DNA from 3 places in the Ilyobacter polytropus DSM 2926 genome. Region 2 is predicted to be linked to each of the others. Evidence: riboswitches for the same ligand, from Rfam matches in the RefSeq annotation. Region 2 holds a riboswitch; each other region holds the start of a gene.
What was found. Region 2 has a riboswitch for thiamine pyrophosphate ahead of thiC (phosphomethylpyrimidine synthase ThiC). Riboswitches for the same ligand answer to the same signal wherever they lie in the genome.
Positions count from the first base shown of each region.

Region 1 (4,916 bases), 460 kb from region 2:
GACACGTGTACTAAATTTTAACAGTATAGATGGTTTATGTCAAACATATTTTAAAAGAAAAAAATAAGATGAACTATGTAAACATATGAAAGACAATGGCAGGGAAAAGAGTTTCTAAATTTTTTATAATTCTCCATTAAAAAAGTGTTTTTTTACCCTGTTTCAATATTAGAAGGAATATTATTTACTCACTGGAACAATCTAAATAGAAGCAATAAATTAAGTAAAAGACCTCAGTGATCAGGTATTCAATGATTATATCAAGATTATTGTTAGGAGGAAAAAATATGAATGAGTTTATCGATTGCCACTGTCATATATTCAACATTGTAGATATACCTCTATACGCTACTATCCAAGGAAAACTCAATGTAAATACTATTAACCGTTTTACAAAAAGTCTAGGGATAACGCTGTTCGCTCCTTTTAATCTCATAAAAAAGGGGGACGACATTGTCGCAACGAAAGAAGATTTTATTCGTTTCTTTGAAAGAGATTTAAAAGATTCTATAATAAAATTTGAGGAACACTTATCCAAAATCCCAGAAATTGATCTCTCAAAAACACTCATAACCCCACTGATAATGGATTTTGATTGTATAAAGGAAGTAGAAGAAAATAGTTTAGGAATTTCCAATTTGGAATTCCAGACTCAAAGGCTGATTAAAGGAATAAAAGCTTCAAAAAATAAAATTAAAATATGTCCTTTTATCGGTTTTGATCTAAGGAAACTTGTGCTTGATGATAACGGACTTGATGCGGTAAAAAAACTTTGGAAAAAATATTCTGATTCTTCCAATAAAAATGCAAGTATAAATAACCTAATATCTGGGAGTATACTAGGGATAAAGATATATCCTCCAATAGGCTTTAATCCTTATCCAGTTAAGAAGAATAAAAGAAAAAAATATATAGAATTTTACAAATGGTGTATAAAAGAGGATATTCCAATAACTGTCCACTGTCAGAAGGGGTCTTACAGTGCCGAACTTTCAAGTAAAGACATAAATAGAATGACTCATCCTCAGAACTGGTTGAATCTTTTAGAAGAAAACCCCCAACTTAAAAACTTAAGAATAAATTTTGCACATTTTGGAGGTGAGGACGGAGTAGAAGATATGCTTGATCCAGGTAGAATTTTTTCTGACGGAATTGACAAAAATACCTGGACTTACACAATAATAAAATTATTACAGAGATACCCAAATACCTATTCTGATATATCTGCCTATAATTATGGAAAAAGTTTTGGTAAGATCAATGATTATTCTAAAAATTTGAAAAAAGTAATAGAGCTAGATTATCTAAAGAAATTCAAAGAAGGTAAGTACAGTGTCAGTTCGAAACTTTTATGGGGATCTGATGTTCCTATGGTTATTTCTGAAGAGTGTTATGACAGCTCATATGCCAACTATTATAAACACTTGGAAAATCTTGTTAATAAATCTAAAAAATTAAATCAAAATGATAAGAGGAAATTTATTGAAAATTTGACAGTGAACAACCCTAAAAAATTCCTGAAGATCAAATAGATAATTAAATGATAAAAAAAGCCTATTTATAAACTTTTTCACTGGTGAATTTACAATATTTATTTTCTGAACTATTTTCTATTACTGTGTGATTAATTATTTTATCTAAACATTAATTTAGACGTTCTCTTTTTTAGTAGACACGTCTACTATTTTGTGTTAAAATAGTTTCACACTTAACTTAGTAGACACGTCTACTAAGTTAAGCAGTGTGATTTGAACACGTCAGGCATATTTTAATTGATGAAAGGGAGAGAACTATGAATTATGATAATTTATTGGAGATAGCAACTAAGAGAAGATCTGTAAGAAAGTTTACCACTCAAAAAGTTTCAAGGGAAGATATTGAAAAAATTATAAAAGTCGGAATACAGTCTCCTTCTGGATTCAACTCTCAGCCCTGGGAATTTGTCGTAATAGATGATGAAAATTATAAAAATGAAGTTACTCAGTATCTTATTGATGGAATAGGTGAAGGAAAAACTTCTAAGGGGTTTGTAGATGCCCCTGTTTATATTCTGTTATACGGTGATCCTAGAGTGAGAGAACGTGGTCCTGTTTCTGTAAAAGATAACGATAATTGGTGGAATTTTACATTCTCTAGTACCCTTGCCAGTGCTTTTATGAGTATGCAGCTTGCTGCCACGAGTTTAGGTCTAGCTTCTATGTGGGTGTCAGCTTTTAGAAATCCCAAGGTAGAAATGAAAACAAAGGAGCTTTTGGGTATTCCTGAGTATTTTGAGATATTTGAGATGATGGCAGTAGGTTATACAGATATGAATATTTCTCCGAAAAATGTAAAGGATCTGTCTCAGGTAATTCACTATAATAAGGCCGATAATTATTAGTCAACTCAAGCTGATAATTGCTGGAAACTTTCATAAATTAACTTCTTTATTTAGTATTACTTTTTAGAAATTAAATATTTTAATTTGAATAAAGGCACCAACTTAGATCGATTATTCAATCTAACTGAATCAAAGGAGTAAATAGAGCACAAAATAAGTATCAAAATTAGAATTATTTCATAGGTAAAGATTCCATAGAAACTATATGACACTAGGTATTTTAAATGGTATATTATATTGACTTATTTACTTCTCTGTAGTAGTATGAATTATATTAAATTTAATAAAATCAAGTAATTGGGGAGCTGCTGAAAGCGTGCTGAGATTGAACTTTGTTAGTTCTGAACCCTTATAACCTGATGTAGGTAATGCTACCGTAGGGATTTTAGACAATTAATCGAGCACTTATGCTATTTATACTGCAAAGATTAAGTCATAAACTTATGGTTTATGACTTTTTTTTATGCTTTAGTTTATATTTTAAATAGGATTTAAATTAATTTTATAAAATATACAGGGAAAAATAGGGGGAATGACAGTTGAATTTAAAATGTGGAACAAGTGATGTTGTTGGTGCGAGAATAGGAATCTATCCTATGCAGGATAATTTTGTAGATGTGATCTTAGGGGCGATAAAAAAAACAGACTCTACAGGACTGGCTGTTATGACAGACGATCTAGGAACTACAATACAAGGAAACAGAGAGCGTGTCTTTGCTTATGTAAAAGAACTTTTTTTACGAGCATCTGATGCCGGGGGGCATGTTGTTGCCGATGTTTTATTTTCAGTAGGATGTCCTGGTGATGTGCCGGAAGATTTTGATTTTGATTCTGAGCCTAAATATGTGGATCTTCCTATGGAAGATATGCCGGTGGCCTGTGCCTGGTCTCTTTATCCTTTGGGGAGTGACCAGTATTTTCCGGTGATTGTAGAGGAGGTTGAAAAAGCCATGGCTCTTTCTAATGTAGATGTGGAAAGTTATCATTATTGTACAAGACTTGACGGAACTGCAAAATCTATCTTTAATTTACTTGAGACATCTTTTGAAGGTGTATCTAAAAGGATTCCCCATACAATTATTCATGCAACATTTTCAAAGGGAAGCCCATCAAAGGCAAAAGAAAAAATTGAGGTATAATTCATATCATTAAAGTGTAGTTTAATTATTTTTCTATTTAATAAAAGAGAAAGCAAAAATTAAAGGGGGAACAAAAAAATGACTAAAAAATTTGGTTGGACGTTAAAAGACATTATAGTTTTGTGTGTACTAGGCGTTGCCTTTGGGGCTATGTATCTAGGTGGTATCACTATCTGGGCCTTTGCCAATGCCGCATTTGGACCTATCGGACTTGATATAGTGTATGGTATTTGGTTCACAGCATCAATTACAGGGGCATACATTATCCGTAAGCCTGGGATTGCCCTTGGTGCTGAGCTTATGGCTGCTTTAGGTGAGGTTATATTAGGGACACCTTCTGGTATAATGGTATTTGTGGGTGCCGCCATTCAAGGTCTTGGTTGTGAGGCAGTTTTTGCTGCAACTGGGTGGAAAAAGTACTCAACACCTGTTTTGGTTTTAGCAGGTATGGGGGCAAGTGTAACAAGTTTTATTTATAATTATTTTGCCTATGGATATTCAAAATTTGCATTGGGGATGCTAGCAGCTATGCTAGCTGTACGTTTAGTATCAGGTGCTGTACTTTCTGGTTTACTTGGTAAATGGATCGGTGACGGACTTGCAGCTACAGGTGCATTGTCTTCATTCCCGTTAGGGCGTAAAAGAGCTGAAAAGAGAGTAAATGCATAATGGCAATAATAGATGTTCGCAACTTATCGGTTAAAATCAATGGGGAGACTGTTCTGCAAGACATCAATATAAAATTTAATACTCAAGAGCGAATTCTTATCTTAGGTGAAAGCGGCAGTGGTAAATCCACGCTGCTTTTATCTCTTATGGGGATTATTCAAAGAGATGACAATGCCGATGTAACTGGAGATATTTTAGTAGACGGTATATCAGTTAATGATATGCAGTTATCTGATACAGCACGTATTTTTGGCATAGTATTTCAAAATCCTGAAAGTCAGTTTTGCTCCCTATACCCAAAGGACGAGGTAGCTTTTGGTTTGGAAAACCAATGTATCGATCCGGATATTATGCCTGAGATAATAAATAAATCAATGGAAGACTTTGACTTTCCAAAGGAAAAGGTAAATCATCTTATTAATACCCTGTCTGGCGGTGAACTGCAAAGACTTGCACTTTCATCTATTTCGGCTATTGATTCTAAGATGCTTTTGCTAGATGAACCGACGGCAAATTTGGATCCCAAAGGTCGACGACAGGTGGTAAAGTCTTCTAAAAAGGCCGGTGACAAGGGCAAGGGGCTAATGGTGGTAGAACATAATCTGGAAAACTGGATTTCATTTCTAGACCGTCTTATTGTTATTGATAGAGGTGGCAGAATACTTTGTGACGGGGATATTCGTGAGATGTTCTATAAGCACGGTGAGCTGCTTAGGGAAAAGGGAATA
Region 1 covers NC_014632.1:1,736,963-1,741,878, reverse strand. Annotated here, with positions in the region: gene ILYOP_RS08160 (amidohydrolase family protein) at 288-1,532, shown strand; gene ILYOP_RS08155 (nitroreductase family protein) at 1,793-2,380, shown strand; TPP riboswitch at 2,669-2,781, shown strand; gene ILYOP_RS08150 (YkoF family thiamine/hydroxymethylpyrimidine-binding protein) at 2,920-3,519, shown strand; gene ILYOP_RS08145 (ECF transporter S component) at 3,598-4,188, shown strand; gene ILYOP_RS08140 (ABC transporter ATP-binding protein) at 4,188-4,916, shown strand, end outside.
Region 1: another riboswitch for thiamine pyrophosphate. It lies ahead of ILYOP_RS08150 (YkoF family thiamine/hydroxymethylpyrimidine-binding protein); the one in region 2 lies ahead of thiC (phosphomethylpyrimidine synthase ThiC).

Region 2 (4,916 bases):
AGTGGTTTGTGCAGTAGTTTGAGACGTATAGGGGGATATAAAGTGAGATAATATTCCCAAAGTGCTGTCTCGTCACAGCATAGGATTTTTTAGCTATCTCTTCTAAAAAATATTGGGCCTGTGGAGAGAGTAAGTTTAAAAGATCTAGTTCTTCCAACTTGTCTTTTTGAAGTGTTCTTATTATATCCTCATGAGAAACTTCAGAAAAATAAGCTTCAAAGTCAAAATCCTCCCACCCTTTCATTAAGTCGTAGAAACTCATTTTTCTTCACCTCTAAAAAGAAATCCTGTTAGGGGAGAGCTGGCACTTGCATATTTTTTTTCTTCTGCCATTTTGGCAAGGTGAGCTTCACGACCGGCTTCTACGGCCAGAGAAAATGCCCTTCCCATTTTTACAGGATCATAAGCAGTTGCAATGGCAGTGTTTACGAGTACAGCATCACATCCCATTTCCATTGCCTCAGCAGCATGAGAGGGTTTCCCAATTCCTGCGTCGACAATTATAGGTACTCTCTTGTTGTCATTTAGCATCTCAATAAGAGCTCTTGTTTCAAGACCTCTGTTAGATCCGATGGGAGCTCCTAAAGGCATAACTGCGGCGGCTCCGGCATCCTCTAGTTTTTTTGCGGCTATGAGATCTGGCATCATATATGGAAGCACAACGAAACCTTCATCAGCAAGGACTTTAGTCGCCTTTATAGTTTCCTGATTATCAGGCATTAGGTACTTCATATCGTTTATAATTTCTATTTTTATGAAGTCACCGCATCCTGCTTCCCTTGCTATACGGGCTATTTTGATTGCCTCTTCAGCAGTCCTAGCCCCTGATGTGTTTGGTAAAAGTGTTACATTTTTAGGAATGTAATTTAATATATTTTCCTTTGGATTTTTAAAGTCGATTCGTCTTAGTGCCATTGTTATTATTTGAGAATTGCTGGAATCTAACATAGGTTCAATAAGGTTTTTATCTGAAAATTTTCCAGTTCCTGTGAGAAGTCTGCTTTGGAAAACGTGTCCGCCTAAAATAAGTTTGTTGTTCATATTTATAAACTCCTTTTTTTATCCACCTGAAACAAACGATAAAACTTCCAATAAATCACCATCACTGATCAGTGTGTTTTTCCAATTGTCTTTTTTTATTATCTGATCATTTATAAGAACTACTGCACCATCTAAACTGATTTCCCACTGTTGGCTCAGTTCTTTGATATATTGTAAAAGATTTTCTTTCGTGGGAATTGTTGTCTTTTCTCCGTTTAATATTATCTCCATAAGACCTCCTCATAAATTTTTTCCGGCTCCCAATCCTTTTTTAAAGGGTGAAAAATATTTAAAATTATATATTTTTTCCCCTCTATATAAATAAGCTTTCCCCTGCATTTTTCACTACAGATTTTATTTGCCTTGAAAATTGTATTTTGATTATAAAAGTCACAGTATAAAAGTTGTCCTTTACCAAAAGGAAAGATAAATGAGAAAGATCCTTTTAAAATATTGATTAGATCCTTTGCACCTCTAATGATCCCTCGCTTCTCATATACAGAGATCAATTTTTTCAATAGTTGCATCTGGGTCTTTGTGTCTGTTAGTTCCATAAGGATCTTTTGATTTGCTATCTTAACTCTAAAGATCTCTTTAGGCAATCTCATTGCATCTTTTAATGGGGCAGAGGTCGCCGCACATTGTACATGCTTCTCCTTTTGAAGATTCTATTACAGAACGACGATATTCTATGGCTTTTTCACGGTCAATACATAGATCAAACATCTTTTGCCAGTTGAGAGTTCCTCTGGCCTCACTCATAGCATGATCCCAATCGATGGCACCTTTGATTCCCTTGGCAATATCTCCTACGTGGGCAGCAATTTTTGAGGCTATGATTCCCTCTTTTACATCTTCAGCCGTAGGAAGTCTAAGGTGTTCTGCAGGAGTTACATAGCAGAGGAAATCAGCTCCGTTAGATGCAGCGATAGCTCCCCCGATTGCAGAAGTGATATGGTCATAACCTGGAGCTATATCTGTAACAATAGGACCTAATACATAGAATGGTGCACCATGGCATAGTTTTTTTTCAAGCTGCATATTGGTAGCTATCTCATTTAAAGGGACATGGCCGGGACCTTCTATCATAACCTGTACATCTTTTTCCCACGCTGCCTTTGTGAGTTCTCCTAAGATTATAAGCTCCTGGATTTGAGGTGCATCTGTAGCATCTTTTAAACTTCCAGGTCTTAGTCCATCTCCTAGACTAAGGGTTACGTCATACTTTCTGCATATATCGAGAAGTCTGTCATAATGCTCGTAGAATGGGTTTTCTTTATTATTTTTTATCATCCATTCATATAAGATAGATCCCCCTCTACTGACAATCTTTGTAAGTCTGTTATTCTTTTGAAGTCTCTCTACACAGGTAAGATTCAAACCTGCATGTATTGTGAGGAAATCCATACCGTCTTCACAGTGTTCTTCTACTACTTTGAAAAGGTCTTCTACAGTCATAGATGCTATATCTTTTCCGTATTTTGCAACGGCATCGTACATGGGCACAGTCCCTAAGGCTGCGGGAGACATATCTGCCAGCTTTCTTCTGAAACCTCTTGTGTCCCCAAATGTACTTAAATCCATTATTGCATCTGCTCCGAGTTTTATTGAATTCATAACCTTTTCAAGTTCTAACTCCTGATCGCAGCAGTCTTCTGAAACTCCCAAATTTACGTTGATTTTGGTCTTGAGTCCCTCCCCTATACCCTTAGGCGAAAGAGATTTGTGGTTTTTATTTGCAGGGATTACAATCTTTCCCTGAGCCATTTTTTCCATGAGATCTTTTTTAGAGATTGATTCCTCCTTCAATACGATCTCCATCTCCTTAGTGAATATACCCTTTCTTGCAGCTTCCATCTGAGTCATATAAGACATTTTAATCCTCCTGTAAAATTATATTTTAATTTGAGTTTTTAACGTAATGAATAAATACAGATTCAAAATATTTTTCCACGGATGAACACGAATAGAGGAAAGAACATGTCACGAATAAAGATAAAATCTAAAATATTTTGGTTACAGAGGGCATAGAGTTTTATAAAGAGAGCCAACATCAAATTTTTGTTGCACAGAGAAAATATATCTTTGATTTTGGAATTTCTATCTTTAGCCTAATAGCTACACCCTCTCTGTGTACTCTGTGGTAAAGTGTTTAATTTTTTTTGTTTATTGATTTTATTCCTGCCAATTTTTAATCTTTTATTCGTGTTCATTCGTGACGAGATATTCTAATCTTTTTCTTTTGAAACTGACTGAATTTTTCAGGGAAATAAAAAAAGCCCTGTACCAAAGTACAGAGCAGCAGAATCCACCTGACAGGAAAATGAGACTTCCCCAGTGATCGTATAAAAGATTTCCGCTGCTTCCCTACGCTGGTATTATCCAGATCAGGTTCTAAGGGTCGGAATTCTCCTCTCAGCCAAAAGGCTCCCCTAGCAACATTCGCTATATAAAATTCAGTTTTTCTTTTCAGATTATAATACCCAAAAGATAGAAATGTCAAATTTTATTTTATAAAAAATAATATGATAGAGGTGAAATTTTCTTAGGATTGTGGTAATCTCGTGTATATAGGAGGATTTTTTTTGAATTTTTTTTGAATTTAGCTCTGGTTGTGTATGTTTTCATGCTTTTATCAGATGTAATTATTGATATTAAAGGCGTTAGACAAAATAAATTTTAGAAGGGGGAAGAGGTGAAGAAAAAAATTGTTATTTTGGTTTTATTGGTTTTTGTTCTTTTGAATTTAACTATATCGGCTTCTGATGTTGTTAGATTAACTAGGGGAAATAATGTGGAGAAATATTTTAAACTTTCTCCAGAAAGGCAACAACTAATCGATGAGCATGAGGGGATTGCCTTATACGAAGGTGAAGTATTCAGCGGTTTAGCCAATGGAAATGGTAAACTCATTCTTAGGGATGGCAGCTGGATAGAGGCTTACTGGGAAAAGGGTAAAAAAATTAAATCTGAAAAAGCCTATTGGATTTATGATAACGGCTACTACATAGGTGAAGTAAAGAGTGAAAAGGAAAATATACACCAAGGAAAAGGGACTTATGTCTGGTCAGATGGTGGGAAGTATGAAGGTGAGTGGAAGGACGATAAAATAAATGGATATGGTATACTGACTTCAGCTAACGGTAATAAATATGAGGGTAACTTTAAAGGTGGTTATTATCACGGATACGGTGTCCTAATTTTAACTGATGGGACTAAATATGAAGGTGATTTTAAAGATGGTTATCATCACGGATACGGTACAATAATTTTAGCTAACGGAGATAAATACGAAGGCGACTGGAAGTTTGGCAAAGCCAATGGAGAAGGGACTTTGATTCTAGCTATAGGTGGTAAATATAAAGGTAGCTTTAAGGATGATAAAATAGATGGATACGGGACCATTACTCTTCTTAACGGAGAAAAATATGAAGGTGACTGGAAAGATGGTAATGCGAGTGGATACGGAACCTATTATTATTTAAACGGCGACAAATACGAAGGCAGCTGGGAAAATAACATGAGGCATGGAGGAGGAACAGTTACTTTAGCAGAGGGTAAAGTAGTAACTGGCATATGGGAAAAGGGGGAAAGGGAGAAAAGAATAGAATATAATAACGGATACTATTTTGGAAAGGTAAATGACCACGACAAGAGGAATGGATACGGGACTTATATTTGGTCTGACGGATCAAAGTATGAAGGCGACTGGAAGAATGGCAACCAGCACGGGAAAGGGACTTATACCTGGTCAGACGGAGCAAAATATGAAGGCGACTGGAAGGATAACAGCAGAACGGGAAAAGGAACCTATACTTGGTCTAATGGAGCTAAGTATAGGGGTGACTTTAAAGATGGTAGTTTAGACGGAAATG
Region 2 covers NC_014632.1:1,281,173-1,286,088, reverse strand. Annotated here, with positions in the region: gene thiH (2-iminoacetate synthase ThiH) at 1-262, opposite strand, end outside; gene ILYOP_RS05970 (thiazole synthase) at 259-1,041, opposite strand; gene thiS (sulfur carrier protein ThiS) at 1,060-1,272, opposite strand; gene thiC (phosphomethylpyrimidine synthase ThiC) at 1,636-2,916, opposite strand; TPP riboswitch at 3,389-3,485, opposite strand; gene ILYOP_RS05950 (MORN repeat-containing protein) at 3,737-4,916, shown strand, end outside.

Region 3 (4,916 bases), 200 kb from region 2:
GGAATAAATCACCTTAAACATTAACTTTTAACGAAAGTTATAAGCTAAAAAACTTTTCCATAATAAAAAATCATAAAAATATTATAATAAAATACAGACTCAGACAAGGAAAGATAAAATTTCATCTAATATAGCTTAATAATGAAAGTTATTTATGCGGGGAGTGAAAATTATGGGGGATTTTAAATTTTCTATGAAGGTTTTTGGAGTCGGAGGTGCAGGGATAAATGCCTTAAACGACATGATTGAAAGTGGAGTAGAAGGAGTAGAATATATAGCTGCAGATACAAATATAGGAAAATTGAATACATCTCTTTCTCCTGTGAAGATACAGCTCGGAAGCAAGATAACTTTTGGACTAGGTACAGGAGGAGATTACCAAAAGGGTTATCTTTGTGCAAAGGAAGAAGATGGAACCATAAAGGAGCTTTTAAAGGATACAGATATGCTTTTTATAGTATCTGGAATGGGTGGAGGAACTGGAAGTGGTGCTGTGCTTAGGATAGCCGAGCTTGCACATAAGCTCGATATACTGACAGTGGCAATTGTGACTAAACCTTTTTCTTTTGAAGGGCGTATGAAAAAACTTACTGCTCAGGATACTCTAGAGCATTTAAAGCCTTATGTTGATTCTTATATTGTTATTTCAAATGACAATCTTCTCAGGCTTCCTAATGTAAACATAACTCTTCAAAATGCTTTTAAAGAGGCTGATAAAATACTGAAAAATTCTGTCAAAAATATAAAAGATATAATTTTTAAAAACGGACTTATAAATCTTGATTTTGCAGATATAAAAGCTGTTTTGAAAAATGCAGGAGAGGCAATGATAGGCTTTGGAAGAGGAAAGGGGAGTATAGCCCCTATACTAGAAGCTGCTCTTGCCAGCCCTCTTATAGAGGGAGAGATAAAAGGAGCTCAGCAACTCCTAATAAATATTGCCAGTGGAGATAACCTTCCTCTAGACAAACTTGCTGAAGTCCAGATGGCCATCAACAAGCTCTTAATAATAGAACCTGAAAATATAATTTTAGGAGTTATTATAGACGAGGAATTAGAAAGTGATATTGAAATAGCAGTTATCGGAACAAAAATTAAATCTCTTTGAGAAAACGAGGCTTTTAAAAGCCTCGTTTTAATTTATTATAATTTTCCCATGTAGTTAATATATTGACATTATTATCCTTATCTTGCTATACTCCATTATATACAATAAATAATTCGGGAGCTGAAAAGGCTGAGAGGAGATATGATATCTCGACCGATAAACCTGATCTGGATAATGCCAGCGTAGGAAGCAAATTTTATTAGTAAATTTGACGGACTGCCAGAGGCAGTCTGTTTTTTTATGAAAACTTATAAATTGAATAAAAAAATTGGAGGTTATTATGAAAAAAATATTTGCATTTATTTTTGTATTGGTTGCTATGACAGCATACGGAAATGAAGTTGTAACAGTCTACGGGCCAGAATCTATGAAGTGGATTCAGCGAGATATCGCATCAAAATTTAAAGAAGAAACCGGAGTTGAAATTAAATTTGTCAGCATTAACGGTCTGGTACCTAGGATGAAACTAGAGAAAAATAATCCAAGGGCTGACGTAGTCTTAGGACTTACTCCTAGTAGTGCTGAGATGGCAAAAAATGAGGGACTGACAGCAAAATACCGTCCAAAAAGTTATAAAAACATATCCAAAGAAGAGTTTATCATGGATGAAGAATGGTATGTGACACCATTTGATTATGGTGCCCTTGCGATAAACTATGATGCTCAGATGCTTAAAAATCCTCCCAAGTCATTTGAGGAGATATCTAAAATGGAAAAACAGTTTTTAGTAGAGGATCCGAGGTCTTTCACTGGACAGGAGTTTATGCTCTGGACTATTGCGGTTTACGGAGATCAGTGGAAAGAGTTTTGGAAAAATCTAAAACCATCGATACTTACTGTAACACCAAGCTGGGATGAGGCCTTTGCAAAATTTACTGCTAAAGAGGCTCCTATGATGGCCGGATATGCTTCAAGCAGTGTTTATTTTTATCAGGACGGAAATCAGAATAAATATAAGAGCTTTATCCCTGAAGAGGGAGGCTATGTATATCTAGAAGGGGCAGCCCTTGTAAGTAAGAAAAAAATAAAAAAAGGATCAAAAAAGTTTATGGACTATATCTTGGAAAAAGATTTCCAGGAACTTACAGCAAAGAAAAACTATATGTTCCCAGTGACTAATGTAAAACTTCCTGAGGAATATAAATATGTACCAGTACCTAAAAAGGTAGTTACAATAAGTGGAAAAGATGCTGTGGCTAATCTTGAAACTTGGAAAAAAGAACTTATAGATATTTTAAAAGACTAAAGGAGTACTTATGAAGAAGGGGAAGCTGAGTCTCAATTTATTTTATATGACTCTCTGGGGAATACCTATATTTATATTTGCCAGGGACTTCTTTAGACTAGAGGACTTAACAGAGATTTTTAATGCATCTACGTATAAGACGGTGGCCTTCTCATTTAAGCAGGCCTCTATATCTGTGATTCTGTCATTTATTCTTTCTATAGTTCCCTCCTATTATATAGCCTATAGAAGAGACCGAATAAGCAGACTTTTGGAAAGTCTTATATTCATTCCTTTCTTTTTTCCTGTGATATCTACTATAGTGGCATTTTCAATAATATTTAACCTGGGATTCTTTAAGGAATTCCAGGTTCTTTATTCTCTCAAGGCTATAATAATAGCCAATGTATTCTATAATGCCCCTATATTCTTAAAGTATCTCGGGGAGGGGATGAAATCTATTCCAAAAGAGATATTAGAAGCTGCAAGACTAGAAGGTATAAGTGAAAAGGATCTTTTTTTTAAAATTAAGTTGCCTCTTATAATGCCTCAGATTTTCAGGGCATTTTTCATGGTTTTTGTATATTGTTTTACTTCTTTTGCCATAATACTGTCTCTAGGAGGAATCAACTACTCTACACTTGAGGTGGAGATAGCTACGACTCTCATGGGAAGTTTTGATTTCTCTAAGGCTTTTGCCTTGGGAATGGTTCAGTTTGGAATTCTGACTATAGTAAATTCCCTGGGACAACGTATAGAGGGGTATGAGCTCAAAGGTGAGGGAGATGTAAAAAAAGTCAGTTTTTTTACGAAGGCTTACAGTATAATCTACCTAATTTGTGAATACGCAGTTGTTTTCACAGGACTTGTCTTTGCTTTTTTCAATTTTTATACAGGTAAGATTTCTTTTAAAGCTTTTTCAACACTTTTTTCGGTTGAATTAAACGAATATTATCCTGTGGTAAAAGGTCTGATAAACTCTTTGTTTTTATCTGGGATAGTGTCGGCTCTGACTCTTATATTCACATATCTCATTCTTAAAAATTATACAAAATTCACAAATTACATTATCTTTTCAACTTTTGGATTTTCCAGCGCATTTTTGGCAATAACCCTTGTTTACATGAATATAATCTGGAATATACCTCTTTGGATTCTTCTTGTTATAGGCTATTTTCTAACCTCTATACCTGTTGCCTACTCTTTTATGTATCAGTATATAAGAGAGTTTCCAAAAGATATTTTGGAAGCAGCAAAAATAGACGGAGCAGGGAAAAGGGATATATTTTTCCTTATAGAATTTCCCATCCTAAAAAATATATTTATATCTATATTTTTACAGATATTTGCCATTGTTTTCGGAGAATTTACCATAACTTATACGATGCAGGTGGGGGATATTTTTCCCGTTGTGTCCCTTGTAAACTATTCTATAGCGTCTGATAAGAGATTTCTAGAGAGTTCTGCTTTAAGTGCTCTTAACCTTATAATAATAATAAGTTTATTTATTTTGTCACAGTATTTGAGAGACCGAGAGTGGAAGAATAGCTGATACAGAGGTTTTACTATAAAATATAAGCCTTTTCTTTATAAAATATAAGGATTATAGTATAATGTTTTATAGATTTTTTAAAAAATAAGAGTGAGGTAAGGTGAGAGGTTTGCTCTATTTTATATATGGGGATAATCCCTTGGAATTAAAATATGAAGATATGAAAAAAGAGATAATAAAAAAAGATCCTGGGATTGTGCCCAGGTATTTTGATGTCTCACAAAAGGAGGAGGAAGATTTTCTCCAGGCGATATCAATAAACTCAATGTTTGGAGGGAGTGAACTTTTAGTCCTTAAAAGATTTCAACTACTTAAAAAACCTGAGAATTTTGTGAAAGCGATGGAAAACTATAATATTGTGAACAAAGATGTGATAATTCTCTATGAGGAGTCTCTAAATGCCTTCGGGAAGCCTGAAAATCCAGTTGTAAAAAAGTTACTAGACAGGATTTCTAAAAATTTTAAAGTTATAGAGGCAAGACAGGGAAAAAATGGGAAGTCTCTTGTTTTTTATGTGAGCAGTGAACTAGAAATAAAAGAGAATGATGCAGATAAGCTTCTTCAGATGATAGGCCGGGACTCTATGCAGGTTCGGCAGGAAGTGGAAAAGATAAAATTATTTTTAGGTGGAGAAAAATTTACTTTTGAAAAAATAAAGGGAATAATAAGCCTTTCTAGAGAATATCATATGAAAAATCTTGTGGATGAATTTCTTGCAGGGAATAAAGAAAATTTACTGTATCATCTGAAACATGAGAAAAACTATATGAGTTTTATCTATATTTTGTCAAATGAGTTAGATATTTTGTTAAAACTAAAAATGCTTCAGGCAAAGGGAGTTCTTTCTTATAATACATCCTATAATCTTTTTAAGGACAGGGTTTATGAAGGGGTAAAAAAGTATTTTTTAAAAGGAGACGGAAGAGGCAGTATTCATGCCTATCAGTTGTTTTTAAAATTTAATCTTCTGAGCAGCTATACTGAAAAATTTTTAATAGAAAAACTAAATAAACTTTTGGAAATAGAGTATA
Region 3 covers NC_014632.1:1,478,478-1,483,393, reverse strand. Annotated here, with positions in the region: gene ILYOP_RS06845 (ArsR/SmtB family transcription factor) at 1-24, shown strand, start outside; gene ILYOP_RS06840 (cell division protein FtsZ) at 173-1,108, shown strand; TPP riboswitch at 1,212-1,314, shown strand; gene ILYOP_RS06835 (thiamine ABC transporter substrate-binding protein) at 1,389-2,354, shown strand; gene ILYOP_RS06830 (ABC transporter permease) at 2,365-3,885, shown strand; gene ILYOP_RS06825 (DNA polymerase III subunit delta) at 4,025-4,916, shown strand, end outside.
Region 3: another riboswitch for thiamine pyrophosphate. It lies ahead of ILYOP_RS06835 (thiamine ABC transporter substrate-binding protein); the one in region 2 lies ahead of thiC (phosphomethylpyrimidine synthase ThiC).